Regions from separate parts of the Methyloligella solikamskensis genome, predicted to be linked through region 2. Evidence: predicted binding sites of a transcription regulator. Region 2 holds the regulator's gene; the other holds the start of a gene.
The links. Region 2 encodes PhoB, which activates phosphate uptake and scavenging genes when phosphate is short. Its sites were predicted from a motif close to TGTCATNNANCTGTCAT; they were not measured.
Positions count from the first base shown of each region.

Region 1: a site for PhoB is predicted at 2,716-2,732, ahead of ACFQ2F_RS06880 (DUF1045 domain-containing protein). Genes of this name have one in related genera too.

Region 1 is NZ_JBHTJO010000001.1:1,406,435-1,415,724, reverse strand. Features, by position in the region: gene ACFQ2F_RS06895 (caspase family protein) at 1-1,323, opposite strand, end outside; gene ACFQ2F_RS06890 (peptidoglycan-binding domain-containing protein) at 1,349-1,855, opposite strand; gene ACFQ2F_RS06885 (glutathione S-transferase family protein) at 1,995-2,624, opposite strand; gene ACFQ2F_RS06880 (DUF1045 domain-containing protein) at 2,851-3,600, shown strand; gene ACFQ2F_RS06875 (hypothetical protein) at 3,667-3,909, shown strand; gene ACFQ2F_RS06870 (hypothetical protein) at 3,957-4,397, opposite strand; gene ACFQ2F_RS06865 (hypothetical protein) at 4,485-4,880, opposite strand; gene ACFQ2F_RS06860 (NAD(P)-dependent oxidoreductase) at 5,172-6,059, shown strand; gene ACFQ2F_RS06855 (Lrp/AsnC family transcriptional regulator) at 6,056-6,535, opposite strand; gene ACFQ2F_RS06850 (uracil-DNA glycosylase family protein) at 6,646-7,269, opposite strand; gene ACFQ2F_RS06845 (MBL fold metallo-hydrolase) at 7,315-8,058, opposite strand; gene ACFQ2F_RS06840 (sensor histidine kinase) at 8,319-9,290, shown strand, end outside.
Region 2 is NZ_JBHTJO010000002.1:196,766-206,055, forward strand. Features, by position in the region: gene pstC (phosphate ABC transporter permease subunit PstC) at 1-618, shown strand, start outside; gene pstA (phosphate ABC transporter permease PstA) at 618-1,940, shown strand; gene pstB (phosphate ABC transporter ATP-binding protein PstB) at 1,980-2,798, shown strand; gene phoU (phosphate signaling complex protein PhoU) at 2,834-3,559, shown strand; gene phoB (phosphate regulon transcriptional regulator PhoB) at 3,574-4,290, shown strand; gene ACFQ2F_RS13955 (GcrA family cell cycle regulator) at 4,496-5,008, opposite strand; gene ACFQ2F_RS13960 (aspartate aminotransferase family protein) at 5,470-6,663, shown strand; gene argF (ornithine carbamoyltransferase) at 6,750-7,682, shown strand; gene ACFQ2F_RS13970 (Hsp33 family molecular chaperone) at 7,685-8,641, shown strand; gene argE (acetylornithine deacetylase) at 8,638-9,290, opposite strand, start outside.

The DNA of each region.
Region 1 (9,290 bases), on a different contig from region 2:
ATCGGAGAAGATCACGATGCGGTGGAGCGCACCGTCCGGCCCATCGCTCACCTGAAACATCTGGTGGATATGGCGCCGGTTCTGGGGCTTATCGGCCAGCTCTGCATTGGCGGGCATGATCGGCGCGACATTCCCTTTGGGTCCGAGATCGAAGACCGTGAGCATAGGATAGCGACCGGGCAAGATCTCGATCTGCGCCCGCGCCCCTGACTGCAACCGCGCTGGCCCGCTCACCAGATCCGTATGCACCGGGCCCCGCGCGGTCCGCGCTACCAGCCAGTCGAGCGTCGACCATTTGGCGAGCGCATTACCAAGGGCGTCCGCATCGACGCCGCTCGCCACCACACCGCCGATGCGGTGGGTGAGGATCTCGTCGGCCACCGACCAGATCAGCTCCGCGTCTTTCGGATCCTCGACGATCTCCACATCGGGAAAGTCGCCGATCACCGCCGCCTCGCCGCCGACCACGGCAAGACGCAAGGGGGTCTCCGCCAGCGCTTCATTGGATCCGCCTGCGCCGGTTGGAAAAAGCGTCATGGGCCGAGAGCGGCGCGGCAGAACCTGAACCTGCTGCTGTCCCTCGGTGAGCGCACCGACGGCGAGCGGCAGATAGACGGCGAGTTCGTGATCGCTGAGGAGCCCGTCGGAATCCTCCTCCGCCGCACCGGAGAGCGCCTGGACGAAAGCCCAGCTCAAACCGCCGCGGGTCCCGTCACCGATCCGAAGCTCGGGCACGGCTTTGCCGGCGGGCGCGCCGTAGGCAAACGTGGCTTTGGAGAAGTCGTTTTCCGGCTGAACACCACTTTGAGCGGATTCGCCCGACGTCTCGCCGGATTGGCGCAAGCCCACGAGATCTTTGGGATAAGGCCGTTCAAGCCCGCCGGCGAAACTGGCATCGCCGATGAAGAGCAGCTTCACGCCCTTCTCTTCCGCCGCGCGCGCCCAATCGAGAACAGTCTTGCGCGGAAGCGCCCCGCCATCGCCGAAGAGATAGACGGGCCCGTTCTCTCCAAGATCGCCCTTGCCGGCGAAAGAGAGCACGATGACGTCGCCATAGTCGGCGCCATCCAAGAGCGCCGTCCACGCGCTTTTCACGGAATCTACGCTGGCCTTTTTGCCCGTGAGGAGATCGACCTTCGCAGCCCCCGCATCGTCCAGCCCGGCAGCGATGGCCTTCGCATCGGCCACCGCGCCGTGGAGGTCTCCGCGGTCATAGTCGTCGACCCCGATCGCCAGCCCATAGGTGGCCGCGCGCGCCGCTGTCCCACTCACCAAGAAGGCGGCGAGCAGAACAGCGGCGAAGGCGAAAGGTCGGAAGGACATGATGTTGGCGAGGCGCCGGTCTCGGCTAGCCGCCGCGGGAATACATGTGATCCAGCAGCGACGGCGACGGCCGTCCGGTCACGGGCAGCCCATAGGCGTATTGATAGTTCCGGATCGCGCTGCTGGTGCCCGGCCCCATCACGCCGTCGATGGGACCCGGCCGATAGCCGAGACGGGTCAGCGCCGCCTGAGTGTCCGCCACGAGCTGACCGCCATAGGCCGGCGGGGGCGGAGGCGGCGCGGCATAGGCCCGGCGGCGGTTGCTCTCCCGCTCCAGAGCGCCCACCGCGAGACCGGCACCGGCACCGATGGCGGCACCCTTGCCGATGCCATCGCTACCGCCCGCGATACCGCCGATCACGGCGCCGGCGACACCGCCTTGCACGCCGCGTTTCAGAATTTGAGCCGAGGCCGGGTTGGGCGCCAGCAGTCCGGCGAGCGCGAAGGCGACAGCCACCACGGACGCCAGCTTCGCAATGCCAGCAAAGCCGGGGAAACATGAAGCAGCAGGATCAATCGCCGCTCTTTTCATATCTGCACTCCTTCTAAGCGTTGCGGAGCGCCCGCGCGTAAGATGCGCAAACCGCTCCTTCATCCTCGGCATCGGATACCTACAGTTGTCTTTTGCCCATGCTACAGCATCGTGAAGCGCCAATGAAGCGGCCCCCAGCTTACGGCATGGGGATCCCCTCCTCGCGCTCGGGCACGAACCAGCCGCGCTGCACCGCAGGGCGCTCCGCGATCTCCCGGTACCAACGCACGACATTGGGATAGTTTTGTGGCTCGATGGCCTGGCTCTCGTAGCGGGTCGCCCAGGGCCATATAGAGATGTCCGCCACCGAATAGTCGCCGGCAACATAGGGACGATCGGCGAGCCGCTTATCGAGGACGCCCCACAGCCGCGCCGCCTCGCCTGCGTAACGCTCCTCGGCGTAATCGGATTTGCCCTTGTTGTAATAGAGGAAATGGTGAGCCTGGCCGAGCATCGGCCCGAAGCCGCCCATCTGCCACATCAGCCACTGCATCACCTCCCATTTCGCGGGGCTCTCCTGGGGCCACAGCTTGCCGGTCTTCTCGGCGAGATAGAGCAGAATGGCACCCGACTCCATCAGCGCCAGATCGTTCTCCGTATCCAGGATGGCCGGGATCTTGTTGTTGGGCGAGATGGCGAGGAATTCAGGGTCGAACTGCTCATCCTTCAGGATGTTGACCGTGTGCACATTGTAGGGGAGTCCGACCTCCTCCAGCATGATCGAGACCTTCTGCCCGTTGGGCGTGCTCCACGTATAAAATTCGATCATTCGGTCTCCTTTCTCACCTGTTCTTTCTTGCCCGTTCTTAGGCGCACCGATACCGCCGCCGGCCCTTGTCTGGCGCCGGCGCCAGAGCCTCCTTCATCAAGCCTTCACCCATCGGCCCCGATCTCGCCCAGAACCTGTCGCCGCCTTGCCATAGCCGCGCGGTATGAAGGGAAGGAGGCCAGCGATTTGGGGAAACCAAAATCGCGAAAACGAGGAAGGAAGCGTCATGTTGAACCATGCGGCGGTCGAATACGACCCACAAGATGCCCCACTGCCGCGGCAGGCATGCGCCCGCTACGGCATCTCTTTCACCCCCAAGCCAAACACCGCGCTGGCAGCCTTCAGCCGATCCTGGTTCGGCTATGCCGGCGGCGGCTCCACACTGCATGCGTTTTCCGGCGCAGGGCTCAGCACCCATGGCGGCGCCAAGGTGCCCGCCATGCCGGGCAGCTATCCCGGTCTGCACGCCATGCTCAAGGCGCCCTTCGCGCTCCGGCCAGGCAAGGGACCGGATGCGCTGCGCAGCCGGCTGAAGAGCTTCGCCAAGCGCCGCAAGCCCGTGGCGACAGGGCCGCTCACCCTCACTCGCGAGGGGCGCTATCTGGTGCTCCGGGCCGAGCAGGTCGACCCAGCGCTCGACTGGCTCGCGGCCCAATGCGTCAGCGGCTTCGATGGCTTTGCCGACGACCGTCAGCCGGTCCAGCCGAACGAGCGGGACGTCCGCACGCTCAACCCCTATCAGCGGCTCTTGCTGGAAAGCTTCGGCGACGCGAACGTCATGAGCGAATTCCGCTTCTGCCTGCGGCTAACCGGCCCCATGGAGCCGGCGCAAATCGAGCAAGTCGCGGAGGCTCTCGCGCCCGTGCTGGAGCACATCTGCTCCGAGGGCATCGAGATCGACGCCCTGTCCCTGCTCGGCGATCCCGGCGGCCGCTCGCCGCTGCGGCTTCTGAAGCGCTACCCGCTCGGCGGCTGACCACAGTTCTGACACAGCTCTGCCCGATGCTTTGAGTCGGCTGGGGTCAAGGACGGGGGTCCGAAAATGCCGGATTACGGAGAAATATTGGCTTTCCTGGCGGCGAATCCGCCCTGCCTCGAGGCCGAACGCGAACTGCACGCCTCCCTGCTCGAGCTGCTCGCCCAATGTCTGCGGTCGGAGCAAGGCGTCTGCGATGAGGCGTCGACCGAGTTCGGTGCGACAGAGGCAGAGTTCGGCGAGGACGGCAACACCGACATGCTCGACGCCCTCGCGGGCCAGCACATGCGCTCCGGCAAAATCCACTAGACGACGCTTCGGCCTGCGGGGCCCTGCCCCGCGGCTTTGTTATCTGATCAAGAGCCCGGCTTCGGCTCCTTGGTGAGCTCGTGATAGGCCTTACGCGCCTTCCGGATATTCCGCTGCGGCCAATCCTTGAAATAGACCAGGGACGTGCCGCTGGAGAAGCAGTAGAGCTTACCGTTCTCGTCGCGCCAGTTGAGCGAGCAATCCGCCTTAATCAGATCGCCGGCCATCAGCCCGACCGGATCGTAGCTGTCGAACTCGCCCTTCACGCCGTGGGGAACGACGGCCTTCCAAATGCCGGTATCCGTGGAGCGCACTTTCGGCGGCTTCGGATAATCGGTCTTGTTGTCCAGGATCTCATACTCACGTTGCGCGGGCGTAGCCTGCTCTTCGACAGGATCACCAGCCAGCGCAACCGGCCCGGCGAAGCCGATCAAAAGACAAGCGGTCCCTGCGCACAGGGCGGTCCGTTTCCATCTCTGGAGCGTCATATCCATCTCCCATTTCCTCCCCTTATAGGAGGAGAATGCGGGAGCGGATTACAAGGTTGCTCCTGATCTTAGCGCAGCCGCCAGTGCTTAGGACTGGGGAGGTACGTTCTCCGACAGGGTCGTCCAGGCCTTGCGCGCCTTCTCCACATTGGTGTGCGGCCAGTCCTGGAAATGCCCCAGGGACGCGGTGCTGGCGAAGCAGTAGAGCTTGCCATCCTCATCCTGCCAGCTGATCGAGCAGTCGGTCTTGATGAGGCTTCCGGCAATCAGCCCGATCGGATCGTAGCTCTCGAACTCGCCGTTCACATCCTCAGGGACGTAGTGGGTCCACATTCCACCTTCGAAGCCGGAATGCATGGCGAAACGCTCAAGGGCGGCCGATTCGACGCGTTTCAGCTCGTCGGCCGCGGCCCTTCCCGTTGTGGCACCGAAGGCGATGCCCAGAAGAGCCAGACTCAAAACCCAACTCGTGCGGTTTTTCATAGCAGCCTCTCTTTCGTGCGCGGCCTCCGTGATCGGAAAACCCGCCAAGAATGTTGCACTGCAAAAGAAATGATGCGCCTTTTTTGGCGTTGCGCAAGAGGGGGCGATGCGTCAAAACATTCGCAAAAACAATTCTATAGATCGATAGGTCAGGCTTATTGACCTAAAAACCCAAGCATATTAGGTGCATAGCAGCATGATCTTCATGCGCATTGGCCACAGCCCATGTGACCTCGCGGCAACAGGTCGCGGTGCTTGGAAAGCGGAAAATGTCGGGGCAGAGTGGCGCCCATGACCAAAACCACTCCGAAAATCGCCTGGATCGGCCTCGGCGTCATGGGCTTTCCCATGGCCGGCCACATCAAGAATGCTGGCCACGAGGTCACCGTCTATAACCGCACTGGTGCGACCGCAGAGCGCTGGGAAAAGCAGTATGGCGGCCGCTCAGCCCCCACGCCCAAGGCTGCCGCGGAAGGCGCCGATATCGTGCTCGCCTGCGTCGGCAACGACGACGATCTCCGCCAGGTCACCCTTGGCGAGGACGGCGCTTTTCACGGCCTCGGCAAAGGCGCGATCTTCGTCGACCACACCACGGCTTCGGCCGAGATCGCCCGGGAGCTTGCCGAAGCAGCCAAGGAAAAAGGCGCGGGCTTCCTGGATGCGCCGGTCTCAGGCGGTCAGGCGGGCGCGGAGAACGGCGCGCTGACCGTGATGATCGGTGGCGAGGAAGCGGATTTCGACCGCGCCAAGCCCGTCATCGACACCTACGCCAAGCAGGCGACCCTGATCGGGCCCGCCGGCGCCGGCCAGCTTACCAAGATGGTCAATCAGATCTGCATCGCAGGCCTCGTCCAAAGCCTGTCCGAAGCGCTCCATTTCGCCGAGCGCGCCGAGCTCGATATCCCCAAGGTCATCGAGACGATCTCCAAGGGCGCCGCCCAATCCTGGCAGATGGACAATCGCTGGGAGACCATGAGCAAGGGCGAATTTGAATTCGGCTTCGCCGTCGACTGGATGCGCAAGGACTTCGCCATCCTGCTCGACGAGGCCCGGCGCAACGGCGCCCAGCTCCCCGTGGCCGCTCTGGTCGATCAGTTCTACGCCGATGTGCAGAAGATGGGCGGCGGCCGCTGGGACACATCCAGCCTCATCGCCCGGCTATCGCGGGATAGCGACTAAGCCGGCTCGGGCACCGCATAGGCGAGCGGCAGCGACGTGGTGAACTTGATCTGCTCCATGGCAAAGGCCGAACTCACCTCGGTCAGCTCGATCTGAGAGATCAGCTTTTTGTAGAACGCGTCGTAATGCTCGATATCGGGCACCACGACCCGCAGCAGGTAATCCACCTCGCCGCTCATGCGGTAGAACTCGACGATCTCCGGGAACGCGCTCAGCACGCCGTGGAACTGGTCCAGCCAGTCCTGGGCGTGATGGCTGGTGGTGATCGAGACGAACACCGTGACCCCGACATTGACCTTCTTGGGATCGAGCACCGCGACCCGCCGTTGGATCACGCCGTTCTCTTCCAGCTTCTGAATGCGCCGCCAGCACGGCGTGGTGGACAAGCCGATCCGCTTGCCGATTTCGGCGACGGGAATGGTGGCGTCCTCCTGCAGGATCTCCAGGATCTTGCGGTCCATTCGGTCGAGGGTCATCAGGGGCCCGATAAAAAATTTCTCAATCCTGAGGGGAATAGCGCGCCTACGCGCAAATGAAAAGGCGCAACAGCCAATCCATTAGATTATTTTTCTAACCGCACGGCGCGCTACAGCAACGCCCGCACCTCGCGGCGAAGTACCGGCAGCAGCTCATCCTCGAACCACGGGTTCCGCTTCAGCCAGGCATTGTTGCGCCAGGAGGGATGCGGCAGGGGCAGGATACGCGGGCCTTCAGGCCGGTTCAGGTGATCCCGCCAGGCGAGCATGGTCTCCTGCAGGGTCTTTCCGGCCCGCTCCTCCAGATGCCAGTGCTGGGCATAGGAGCCGACCGCGAGGATCAGCTCCAGCCCGGGCAGCGCATCGAACACGCGCTCATGCCAGAGGGCGGCGCATTCCCGGCGCGGCGGCAGATCCCCACCCTTGGCATCCTGTCCGGGAAAGCAGAACCCCATGGGCACGATGGCCACCCGGCGCTCGTCGTAGAACTCCTCCGGCGTGACGCCCATCCACTCGCGCAGTCGATTTCCAGACGGGTCCGTGAAGGGCTTGCCGGACGCATGCACACGGGTGCCCGGCGCCTGGCTGCAGACGCCCAGCCGCGCCGTGGCGCTCGCCCGCAGGACGGGCCGCGGCTCATGGGGGAGCGGACGCCGCGCCGGCGTCTCGACGCAATAGCGGCACTGCCTGATTTCGGCCAGCAGCCGCTCCAGCTTCGCGCTTTCCGGTGTCATCTCGGCTGTCGTGTCCTCCCGCATCCAGGAGATCAACGCGTGACTTTAAAGATCGATCACCATGCCGTCCTCGGCGGCAGCATAGCGCTTTCCGTCCACCGAGCCTGCATGGTCCATCATGTCCTGGCTCATATGGGTCAGCAGGATCTTCTTTGCACCCAAAGCCTCGAAATTCCCATCGATCGTCTTGAAGTCGAGATGCACCGGATTGGGCTGATCGAATTGATATGATTCGCAAATGAAGAGGTCTGCGCCTTCCGACGCTTTCGGAAGATTATCGCTCCACGTCGTGTCCCCGCTGAAGGCTAGAATCTTGCCGTTTGTCTCGAAGCGCAGCGCATAAGGCGGCGCGCCGGAAGGGTGCTCCACCTCGTAGCCGGTGACCGTGACGCCATTCGTGGTGAGGGGTTTCCCCTCCTCGATCTCGACGAATTTCAGATCGAAGGCGCGTTCCCGCTTCGTGGCACCGGGATAGAGCGCTTCCGCCGCCGTGACGAACCGCTCCTCCAGCCCCTTGGGTCCGATGATGGTAAGCGGCGCCGTCCGCCCGCTGCGATGATTGGCGTCGATCAGGAGCCAGGGCAGCCCACCGAAATGATCGCCGTGAAGATGGGTGACGTAGACGGTGTCGATCTCGTTGGGGGCGAGCCCGAGGCGCTGCAGGCCAATAAGACTCGACGCGCCGCAATCGATCAGGAAGCAGCTTTCCGGCGTGCGAACGTGAAAACAGGTGTTCAAGCGCCCGCCCGACCCGAAGGCGTCGCCACAGCCGACAATCGTCAAATGCATGGTCCTCTCCAATATAGAGCCCTGCCCGGACCTGAAATAGCCGGCCCGGCGATAAGCGTCGCCTCCCTTGAACGGTATGGCACGCTTGAAGGGCGAAGACGAGGCGTGCCAGCCCGGCGCGAAAGTAAACGCCGCGTTAGGGATTTTCACCCCATAGTTCGCAACTGATTTGCGGCAACCCCTGACCAGGCCGCTGGTCGGGGGCTCTTGGGGTGCTTTTTCGTGTCAGTTTCATTCCGTCCGGTAAAGGCGTAGCGGCCATGAGTGTTACCGCGTCAGCCGAAAACCGCGCAGCCGCCACAGCTGCGGCCAACGCCAAGCGACGGTCCTCGCGCAGCGTCCAGGAAGCGCGCGAGAAGCTCACCTATAAGAGCGGCTTCAAGCCCGAGTTCGATTACGACCTGCTGCTGATGTTCGTGAAGAACGAGCTCGCAGCCGCGCTCACCACGCCCCTGCTGGCCATCATCGTGGCCATGGGCATGATGTTCTGGGCGCCGGTCACACCGCTCATCTACTGGCTCGGCATGGTCTTCGTGTCGAAGGCCATTCTGCTCATCCTCTGCCGCCAGTTCGCCAAAACGGTGAAGGGTGAGGTCGACACCGCCCGGTGGCGGGCGAAGATCACCGCGGCAGAATTCTTCTACGGCGTCTGCTGGGCGAGCGTGGTGTTCATCAACGCAGACACCCAGAGCGAATCCGCCCACACCTTCATCTTCGCTTCCGTGCTGGTGGTCATCTCGATGCGCATGCTGTTCGCATCGACCAACATGTCCATCGTCTACGCAGGCACGCTTCCCATGACGGCGGCGCTCGTCGTGCGCTTCGTGCTGCTCGACAACCCGTTCTACTGGGCCATGGCGGCCATGGCGGTGGGCGTGCACATCTATTTCATCTGGCTGATGAACGGCGTGAACAGCACCGTCCTCGCCATGCTGGAGTTCCGGGCGGAGAAGGACGCCCTGATCGCCGAGCTGGAGCAATCCAAGGCGATTTCCGACGATGCCCGCTTCCGGGCCGAGGAGGCCAATGTCGCCAAGTCCCGCTTCCTGGCGACCATGAGCCACGAGCTGCGCACGCCGCTGAATGCGATCCTCGGCTTTTCGGAAATCATGCGGGCGGAGATTCTCGGGCCGCATTCGAATCCGTCGTACAAGGAATACGCCAACGACATCCATCACAGCGGCCAGCACCTCCTCAATCTCATCAACGAGGTGCTGGATATCAGCCGCATC
Region 2 (9,290 bases):
TACATGTCGGAATACGCCGGCTCGAAGGTGCGCACGATGGCCAAGCCGCTGTTGGAGATCCTGGCTGGCATTCCGACCATCGTTTACGGCTTCTTCGCCCTTGTCACCTTTGGCCCGTTCTTGCGTGATGCTGGCGCCACAGTCGGCCTCGACATCTCGGCCTCGAGCGTGCTCACCGCCGGCATCGTCATGGGGGTGATGATCATCCCCTTCGTGTCGTCGCTCTCCGACGACATCATCAGTGCCGTGCCCGGCTCTCTGCGTGAAGGGTCCTACGGCCTAGGCGCCACCCAGTCGGAAACCATCAAGCGGGTCATCCTGCCGGCCGCCTTGCCGGGCATCGTGGGCGCCGTGCTGCTCGCGGCATCGCGCGCCATCGGTGAGACCATGATCGTCGTGCTGGCCGCCGGCATCGCCGCGAACCTGACCCTCAACCCATTCGAACAGGTCACCACCATCACGGTGAAGATCGTCAGTCAGCTGACCGGCGATCTGGAGTTCAACAGTCCGCAGACCCTGGTTGCCTTCGCCCTAGGTCTCACGCTGTTCGTCATCACCCTGGGGCTGAATGTCTACGCCCTCTACATCGTTCGCAGATACCGGGAGCAGTACGAATAATGACCGATCAGACCGTAGGTTCAGGCGGCCTCCCCGGCATCAAAAGCGCAGCCGACGAGAGCTCCAAGCGCCTCGCGAAGCGCCATGCCGCCGAACGCCGTTTCCGTTGGTACGGTATCGCCGCTCTGCTGTTCGGCCTCAGCTTCCTGGTGCTCCTCTTCGGGTCGATCATCAGCAAGGGGTGGACGGCTTTCCTGCAGACCTCCGCCCATCTGGAAGTCTATTTCGATCCGGAGGTGGTGAACCCGTCCGGCAACCCCGCCGACCGTGACGAGCTCCTGCGGGCGAACTACGCGAAGCTCGCCGACCAGGCGCTCTATAAGGCGCTTGGCGTCGATGCGGAGAACCGCAAGGAGCGCCGCGCCGCCAACGCGCTGCTGTCGCGCGGCGTCGACACCCAGCTCAAGGACATCGTCCTCGAAGATCCCTCTGTGATCGGACAGAAGCGCGACGTTTGGCTGCTGGCCGCCGACGATGTCGATGCGCTGCTGAAAGGATCGATTAGCCGGGACACCAAGGAGAGCCGACGGCAGCTCGACAATCAGCAGATCGCCTGGATCGACACGCTGGTGGAGAAGGGCCAGTTGGAGAAGCGCTTCAACACCGGGCTCTTCGTCTACGGCGCCTCCAGCTATCCGGAGACCGCGGGCCTCGGCGTGGCGCTGATCGGCTCCCTGTTCATGATGATGGTCGTCATCCTCCTCGCTGTGCCCTTGGCCGTGGCCGCCGCGACCTACTTGGAGGAATTCGCCGCCAAGAACCGAATTTCGGACATGATCGAGGTGAACATCAACAACCTGGCGGCGGTGCCATCCATCGTGTTCGGTCTCCTCGGCCTGGCGGTCTTCATCAACTTCTTGGGGCTGCCACGGTCGGCGCCCATCGTTGGCGGTCTGGTGCTCTCACTCATGACTCTGCCGACCATCATCATCGCGACCCGTGCTGCCCTGAAGGCGGTGCCGCCCTCGATCCGCGAAGGCGCCCTGGGTGTCGGCGCGTCGAAGCATCAGGTGATCATGCACCACGTTCTGCCCCTGGCCTTGCCAGGCATCCTGACGGGCACCATCATCGGTCTTGTGCAGGCGCTTGGCGAAACCGCGCCACTGCTGATGATCGGTATGGTGGCCTTCGTGGCCGATTACCCGTCAACCCCGATGGATCCGGCCACCGCCTTGCCGGTCCAGATCTACATGTGGGCTACGGCAGCCGAGCGCGGCTTCATCGAACGGACGGCCGGCGCGACCATGGTGCTGCTGGCCTTCCTCATCGTGATGAACAGCCTCGCGGTGTATCTGAGACATAAATTCGAGCGGAAGTGGTAGGGCCGCCCTATGGAGGACAATGTGGACGTAGAATCGGCGATGAAACAGCGGGCACCCGCGGTGCCCGAGAAGAATCCAGGCGCGATCTCTACCCAAGAGCACGCGCTCAAGATGAAAACGGAGAGCCTGAACCTCTGGTATGGCCAGAAACAGGCGCTGCACGACGCCTCGTTGGAGATTTATGATGGCTCGGTGACCGCCCTGATCGGTCCGTCCGGCTGCGGCAAGTCGACATTCTTGCGCTGCCTCAACCGCATGAACGACGTCATCGACATCGTGAAGATCAAGGGCGACGTCGAGCTCGACGGTGAGGACATCTACGACCCGGACATCGATCCGGTTCAGCTCCGCGCCCGTGTCGGCATGGTGTTCCAGAAGCCGAACCCCTTCCCGAAATCGATCTTCGAGAACGTCGCGTACGGTCCGAAGATTCACGGCACGGCCACGAACAAGAGCGATCTGGAAGAGATCGTCGTGAATAGCCTGAAGCGGGCCGGCCTCTTCGAAGAGGTCAAGGATCGCCTGGACGAGCCGGGCACCGGTCTTTCGGGTGGTCAGCAGCAGCGGCTTTGCATCGCCCGCGCCATCGCGGTGAACCCCGAGGTGCTGCTGATGGACGAGCCCTGTTCGGCCCTGGACCCGATCGCGACCGCCAAGATCGAAACGCTCATGGACGAGCTGCGCGAAAACCTATGCATCGTGATCGTCACCCACTCCATGCAGCAGGCCGCGCGCGTCTCGCAGCGGACCGCGTTCTTCCATCTGGGCAAGATCATCGAGGTCGACGACACGACCACGATGTTCACCAACCCCACAGACGTGAAGACCCAAGACTACATCATGGGCCGCTTCGGCTAATCGACGCGGATCCTAAAGCCAAAAGGAACGGCCTTATGGAAGATCACGAGCATATCGTCAGCGCCTACGAGGAGGAGCTGTCGTCCCTGAACAACAAGATCGCCCGCATGGGCGGTCTCGCAGAGCAGGTGCTCGGCCAGTCCATCGACGCTCTTCAAGGGCGCGACCCGGAGCTTGCCGGCAACACCATTCAGCAGGATGAAGCCATCGACGCTCTGGAGAAGGAGATCGAGGAGCAGGCGATCACCATGATCGCCCGGCGCCAGCCGCTGGCCTACGACCTCCGTCAGATCATGGCGGCCCTGCGCATCTCCTCCGATCTGGAGCGCATCGGCGATCTGGGCAAGAATATTGCCAAGCGTGCGCTCGCTGTCGTCGAGGAACAGCAGCCCAAGCAGCTCATGTTGGGCCTGCGCCATATGGGCGAACTGGCTCTGGAGCAGCTCAAGGAGGTGCTGGACGCCTTCATCGAGCGTGACGCCGATGCCGCCCTGAAGGTCTGGTACAAGGACGAAGAGATCGACGCCATGTACAACTCGCTGTTCCGCGAGCTGCTGACCTACATGATGGAGGACCCGCGCAATATCGGGCTCTGCACACATCTTTTGTTCGGTGCGAAGAATATCGAGCGCGTCGGCGACCATGCGACCAACATCGCTGAGACGGTGTACTTCCTGGTCCATGGCACGCCGGTCTCAGACGAGCGCCCCAAGGGCGACAACACCAGCACCACCTTGCCGCTACAGAGATCAACTGGCTAACAGGCAGGTCGACCATGACCAACGGAACTGGAGCGAAAGTTTTAATCGTCGAGGATGAGGAGCCGTTGGCGCTCCTCCTCCGCTACAATCTCGAGGCAGCTGGCCACAGCGTCGAAGTCGTCTACCGCGGCGACGAGGTCGAGCTGCAGCTTGCGGAGAACTCCCCGGATCTCATCATCCTGGACTGGATGCTGCCCGGGATCTCCGGTCTCGAGCTCTGCCGGCGCATCCGCACCAACCGGGAATCCAGACACATCCCGATCATCCTGCTCACCGCACGCAGCGAGGAGAACGACCGCATCCGCGGCCTGACCACGGGCGCCGACGATTACGTCGTGAAGCCGTTCTCCGTGCCGGAGCTCATGGCGCGGGTGCAGGCCATCATGCGGCGCACCAACCCGGAGCGCATCGCCTCCGTGCTGAGCGCCGGCGATATCGAGCTGGACCGGGTCTCACACCGGGTGACGCGCAACGGCCGCCCCATCCATCTGGGGCCGACCGAGTTCCGGCTGCTTGAGTTTCTCATGCAGAGCCCGGGCCGGGTGTTCAGCCGCGCTCAGCTTCTGGATGGGGTCTGGGGGCGCAATGTCTATGTCGACGAGCGCACCGTGGATGTCCATATCGGCCGCCTGCGCAAGGCCATGATGAACGATTCCGAGCAGGATCCGGTCCGCACCGTGCGCGGCGCCGGCTATGCCTTCTCCGACGCGCTGGAGACGGCTTCAGCTTAAGGCTGCATCGTGGCCTTGATGGTGAGGTCGCTCGCGTAGGCGAGCGCGTCTCGAACCATGTGACCTCTGCGCACTCCGTGCCGGAGGCTGAGTGCTCCTTCGGTGTCAGGATCAAGCCAAAAAAGAAGGCGCCTCGGATGGAGGCGCCTTCTCACTTCCCCGCTTTTTGTGACCGGGCCCGCTGCAGACGGCCCCGGCCGTCCCTCTAACCGGTCGCGGACCGCTTATCGCGCCGCCGCTGCACGGGCTGATAGGCCATGCGCGAATGGTGCTCGCAATAGGGCACGCCGGTGTCGCTCCTGCGTCCGCAAAAATGGAAATCGTCCTCGCCGGGGTCGCCGATGGGCCACCGGCACATATGCTCCTTGAGGCTGAGGATGGTCGCCCGCTCATGCAGCGGGATCACCAGCTCCTCCACCGGCTGCGGCGCGGCCACCGTCTCCGGCTCTTCCTCGAATTCCGGCTTCAATGCCGTCGCGCCCCGCGTGGCGTAGACGACAGTGTTCTGCTTTGGCTGCTGTCGCCGCACCGGCGCTCGCCGAATGCGCGGTGAGCTTGAGCGGGTGGTGGTGGCCCGCGCCGACAGACCCAGCCGGTGCACCTTGCCGATCACCGCGTTGCGGGTCACACCCCCTAAACGCGCGGCAATCTGACTGGCGCTCAGCCCATCGGCCCAGAGCTTCTTGAGAAGCTCCACCCTTTCATCATTCCATGCCATTGATTGTGCCTCCTCGATTTTTTTCGGACTCAGAGTCCGCCCGCAGCCGCGAAAACGGCTGAGGCCATACTCTGATGTACATTTGAGATGGACCGCTCAGATATCGCGAAGGACGCCGCAACATCTTGTGGCCGAGCGGTTTCAACCCTACTAATTCCGGGGTTCGCCAGCAACCGTCCGCCACGGATGAGAGCCGATTTTTCCACCGGAATAGCCAGATTCTGCCATCGCTCGCGGCAGAACTCAATCGATCGTTAACCTCCTGTTAAGAAAGTTTCGTGGGTAACCCGTTGAAGTGTTGGGAAAGCCTGTGCACGAGCGGGGCGCAAATGGGCCCGGAGCCCAGATTGACAGCCAGCGCGGGCAGACCTAAAGCTCTTCTATTCAAAGCCGCCGCCGGGTTCGGCGGCGCTTTTGTTTTGGGCTTTTGCCACCAACGGTTTGCCAGCGAGGGAAAGCCGATGTCGGCCCTCTTTCCGACCTACGCGCGCTCCGAGCTTTCGTTCGAGCGCGGTGAAGGGGCCTGGCTCTTCACGGAGAAAGGCGAACGCTACCTCGATTTCGGTTCGGGCGTGGCGGTGACGGCGCTCGGCCACAGCCATCCCCATCTCGTTGAGGCGCTGAAAGCCCAGGCCGAGAAGGTCTGGCACGTCTCCAACCTGCATCAGATCCCGGACCAGGAACGCCTCGCCGAACGGCTCTGCAAGGCGAGCTTCGCCGACCGCGTGTTCTTCGCCAATTCTGGCGCCGAGGCCAATGAGGCCGCCATCAAGCTGGCGCGGCGCTACCACTACGCCAAGGGCCATCCGGAGCGCACCCGGCTGATCGCCTTCGAAGGCGCTTTCCACGGCCGGACGCTCGCGACGATCGCCGCGGGCGGCCAGGAAAAGCATCTCCAGGGCTTCGGCGAGCCCATGCCCGGCTTCGACCGTCTGCCCGCGGGCGACATCGAAGCGGTGAAGGCCGCCGTCACCGACGAGACCGCTGGCATCCTCATCGAGCCCGTGATGGGCGAGGGCGGCGTGCGCCTGATCGACCCCGGCTTCCTGCGGGATCTTCGCACCCTTTGCGACGAGAAGGGCATCCTTCTGGTGTTCGACGAGGTGCAGACCGGGATGGGCCGCACGGGCCGGCTCTTCGCTCATGAATGGGCGGGCGTGGAGCCCGACATCATGTCCCTCGCAAAGGGGCTGGGCGGCGGCTTTCCGCTGGGCGCTTGTCTGGCGACCGAAGAGGTCGGCAGCACCATGACCCCGGGCACCCATGGCTCGACCTTCGGCGGCAATCCGCTCGCCATGGCCGTCGGCAATGCCGTGCTCGACGTGCTGCTGGAAGACGGCTTCATGGAGCGCGTCTCGGAGACCGCCCTGCGGTTCCAGCAGCGCCTCGCCGCCATCAAGGATGAGCACAGCGATATTTTCGAAGAGGTGCGGGGCCAGGGCTTCCTGCTCGGCCTGAAATGCACGTCATCCGTCCCCAATGGCGATCTGGTAAAGGCGCTTGCCGCGCAGCATCTTCTCACCGTCCAGGCCGGCGACAATGTCGTGCGGCTCCTGCCGCCCCTGATCATCGGCGACGCCGAGATCGATGCGGCCTGCGAGAAGATCGAAGCCGCCTGCAAGACCGTCGCGCCCGCCACCGCGGCGACGGCCTAGCGGCAGCCAGAGAGCAAGAGACCTTAGGCCGAAAGATGCAAAAAGCGACCAGCCAAGCCAGCCATTCGAGTCCGCAGCCAGGGCAGATGAGCGCCGTACGTCACTTCCTGGATATCGACGACTTCGATACCGTGACTTTGAAGGGCATCATCGCCCACGCCCACGAGATGAAGGCGGAGCGCAAAAGCGATCTTGCCCCGCTTCTGCCGGGCGCCGTGCTGGCCATGATCTTCGAGAAGCCCTCCACCCGGACCCGCGTTTCCTTTGAGGTCGCGATCCACGAGCTGGGCGGCAAGGCCGTCGTGCTCAATCCGAACGAGATGCAGCTCGGCCGCGGCGAGACCATCGCCGACACGGCCAAGGTGCTCTCCCGCTACGTCGATGCCATCATGCTCCGCACCGGTCCTCATGAGACGCTGCTGGAGCTGGCCGAGAATGCCGACGTGCCGGTCATCAATGGGCTCACCGGCCGTACCCACCCGTGCCAGATCATGGCGGACATCATGACTTACGAGGAGCAGAAGGGCTCCATCGAAGGCGCCACCATCGCCTGGGTGGGCGATGCCAACAACGTGGCCGCCTCCTGGATCCACGCCGCGGCCCGCTTCGGCTTTACCCTGAAGATCGCAGCGCCCAAGGAATATCCGCCGGCCGATGAGTTCGTCGCCTTCGCCAAGTCAGAGAACGCCGATGTCATCGTCACCGAGGACCCGGAAGAGGCGGCCAAAGACGCCGATTGCATCGTCACCGATGTCTGGGTTTCCATGGGCGATGCGGACGCCGATCAGCGCAAAAAACTGCTTCGCCCCTATCAGGTGAACGCCGCCCTGATGGAAAAAGCGAAATCAGACGCCATATTCATGCATTGCCTGCCCGCCCATCGCGACGACGAGGTGACCGCAGAGGTCATCGACGGTCCGCGATCCGTGGTCTGGGACGAGGCGGAAAACCGGCTCCATGCGCAAAAGGCGATCCTCGCCTGGTGCCTGGAGTCCAAGTCGAAACAACTAGGAGACTGACGATGGCTGGGCCATCTCAGGAGATGGCCGAGCTGGTCATCCCCAAAGACGATCTCGCGCTCCCCTTTCAGGCGGAGCTGTCCCATGTGACCGGTCGGCTGGTGAAGCTCGGCCCCACAGTGGACGACATCCTCTCGCGCCACGACTATCCCGAGCCCGTCTCGGAGCTGCTGGGCGAGGCGGTGGCGCTTGCTGCGCTTCTGGGCGCTGCGCTGAAATTCGAAGGCAAGTTCATCCTCCAGGCCTCGACCGACGGGCCCGTGGATCTGCTGGTGGCGGATTACCAGACGCCGGGCCAGCTGCGCGCCTATGCCCGCTTCGACAAGGAGCAGGTCGACGCGCTCGGCACCGACGGCGTTGATTCCGCGACCCTTCTCGGCAATGGCCACTTCGCCATGACCATCGATCGCGGCCCCGACATGGAGCGCTATCAGGGCATCGTGCCGCTGGAGGGCGAGACCTTAAGTGAGGCGGCGGATATCTATTTCCGCCAGTCCGAGCAGCTTCCGACCTTCCTGAAGCTCGTCACGGCCAAGCATTACCAGGGCGAGGACAAGAGCTGGAGCTGGCGCGCCGGCGGCCTTCTTGTCCAGAAGCTGACCACCGAGGGTGGCCTGGCGTCGGAGGCCGATGAGGCGGCGGAAGACGAAGACTGGAACCGAGCGAGGCTGCTGGCCGAGACGGTGGAGGACCACGAGCTCCTCGATCCCACGCTCGCGGCCGAGCGTCTGCTCTACCGGCTCTTCCACGAGGAACGCGTGCGGGCGTATTCGCCCCTGCCGCTCGACCCCTATTGCAGCTGCTCCCGCGACCGCATCGAGAACATCCTCACGAACTTCACCGACGAGGAGGTCGAGGATATGACGGTCGACAACGAGATCGAGGTCACCTGCGAGTTCTGCAACAAGCAGTACAGCTTCGATCCGGCGGAGATAAACGCCAAGCGCAAGCCGAACTAGGCTGAAAGCCTATCTTTCAGCTTGCCGAGAAACGTCATGCAGGCGTCGAGCTGATCGACGCTGACGAACTCGTCCGGCGCGTGGGCCTGGGAGATGCTCCCGGGCCCGCACACCACCGACGCGCAGCCGGTCTGCTCGAACAGCCCTGCCTCCGTGCTGAAGGAGACAGCGTGAGGCGCATTGAGCCCCGTGAGGCTGAGGGCCAGCGCCACCGCCTCGGAGTTCGCCGCCGCCTGCAGACCGGGTACATGCACCTGGCGCGCCGTCTCGATCCCGGTTTCTTCTGAGACAGCGTGCATCTTCGGCAGCAGCGTCTTCTCGGCATAAGCCTGAAGCTTCCCCGGAATGGCGTCGGCGCCGTCTTCCGGCAGGCTCCGCATCAGCCATTGGAATTGGCAGCTCGCAGGCACGATGTTGCTGGCCGTGCCGCCTTCGATCGTGCCGACCTCCGCCGTGGTGCGCGGCGGATCGAACCGATCGTCCCGGTGCTCCTTGGCGATCTCCTCCACCAGCCGTTCGATCTCCATGATCAGCGCGGCGGCGTAGCGGATGGCGTTCAAGCCCTTGTCCGGCTCGCTGGAATGGACCGAGAGCCCGGTCACCGTGGTGGTGAGCACATCGATCTGCTTGTGGGCGTCGACGACTTCCA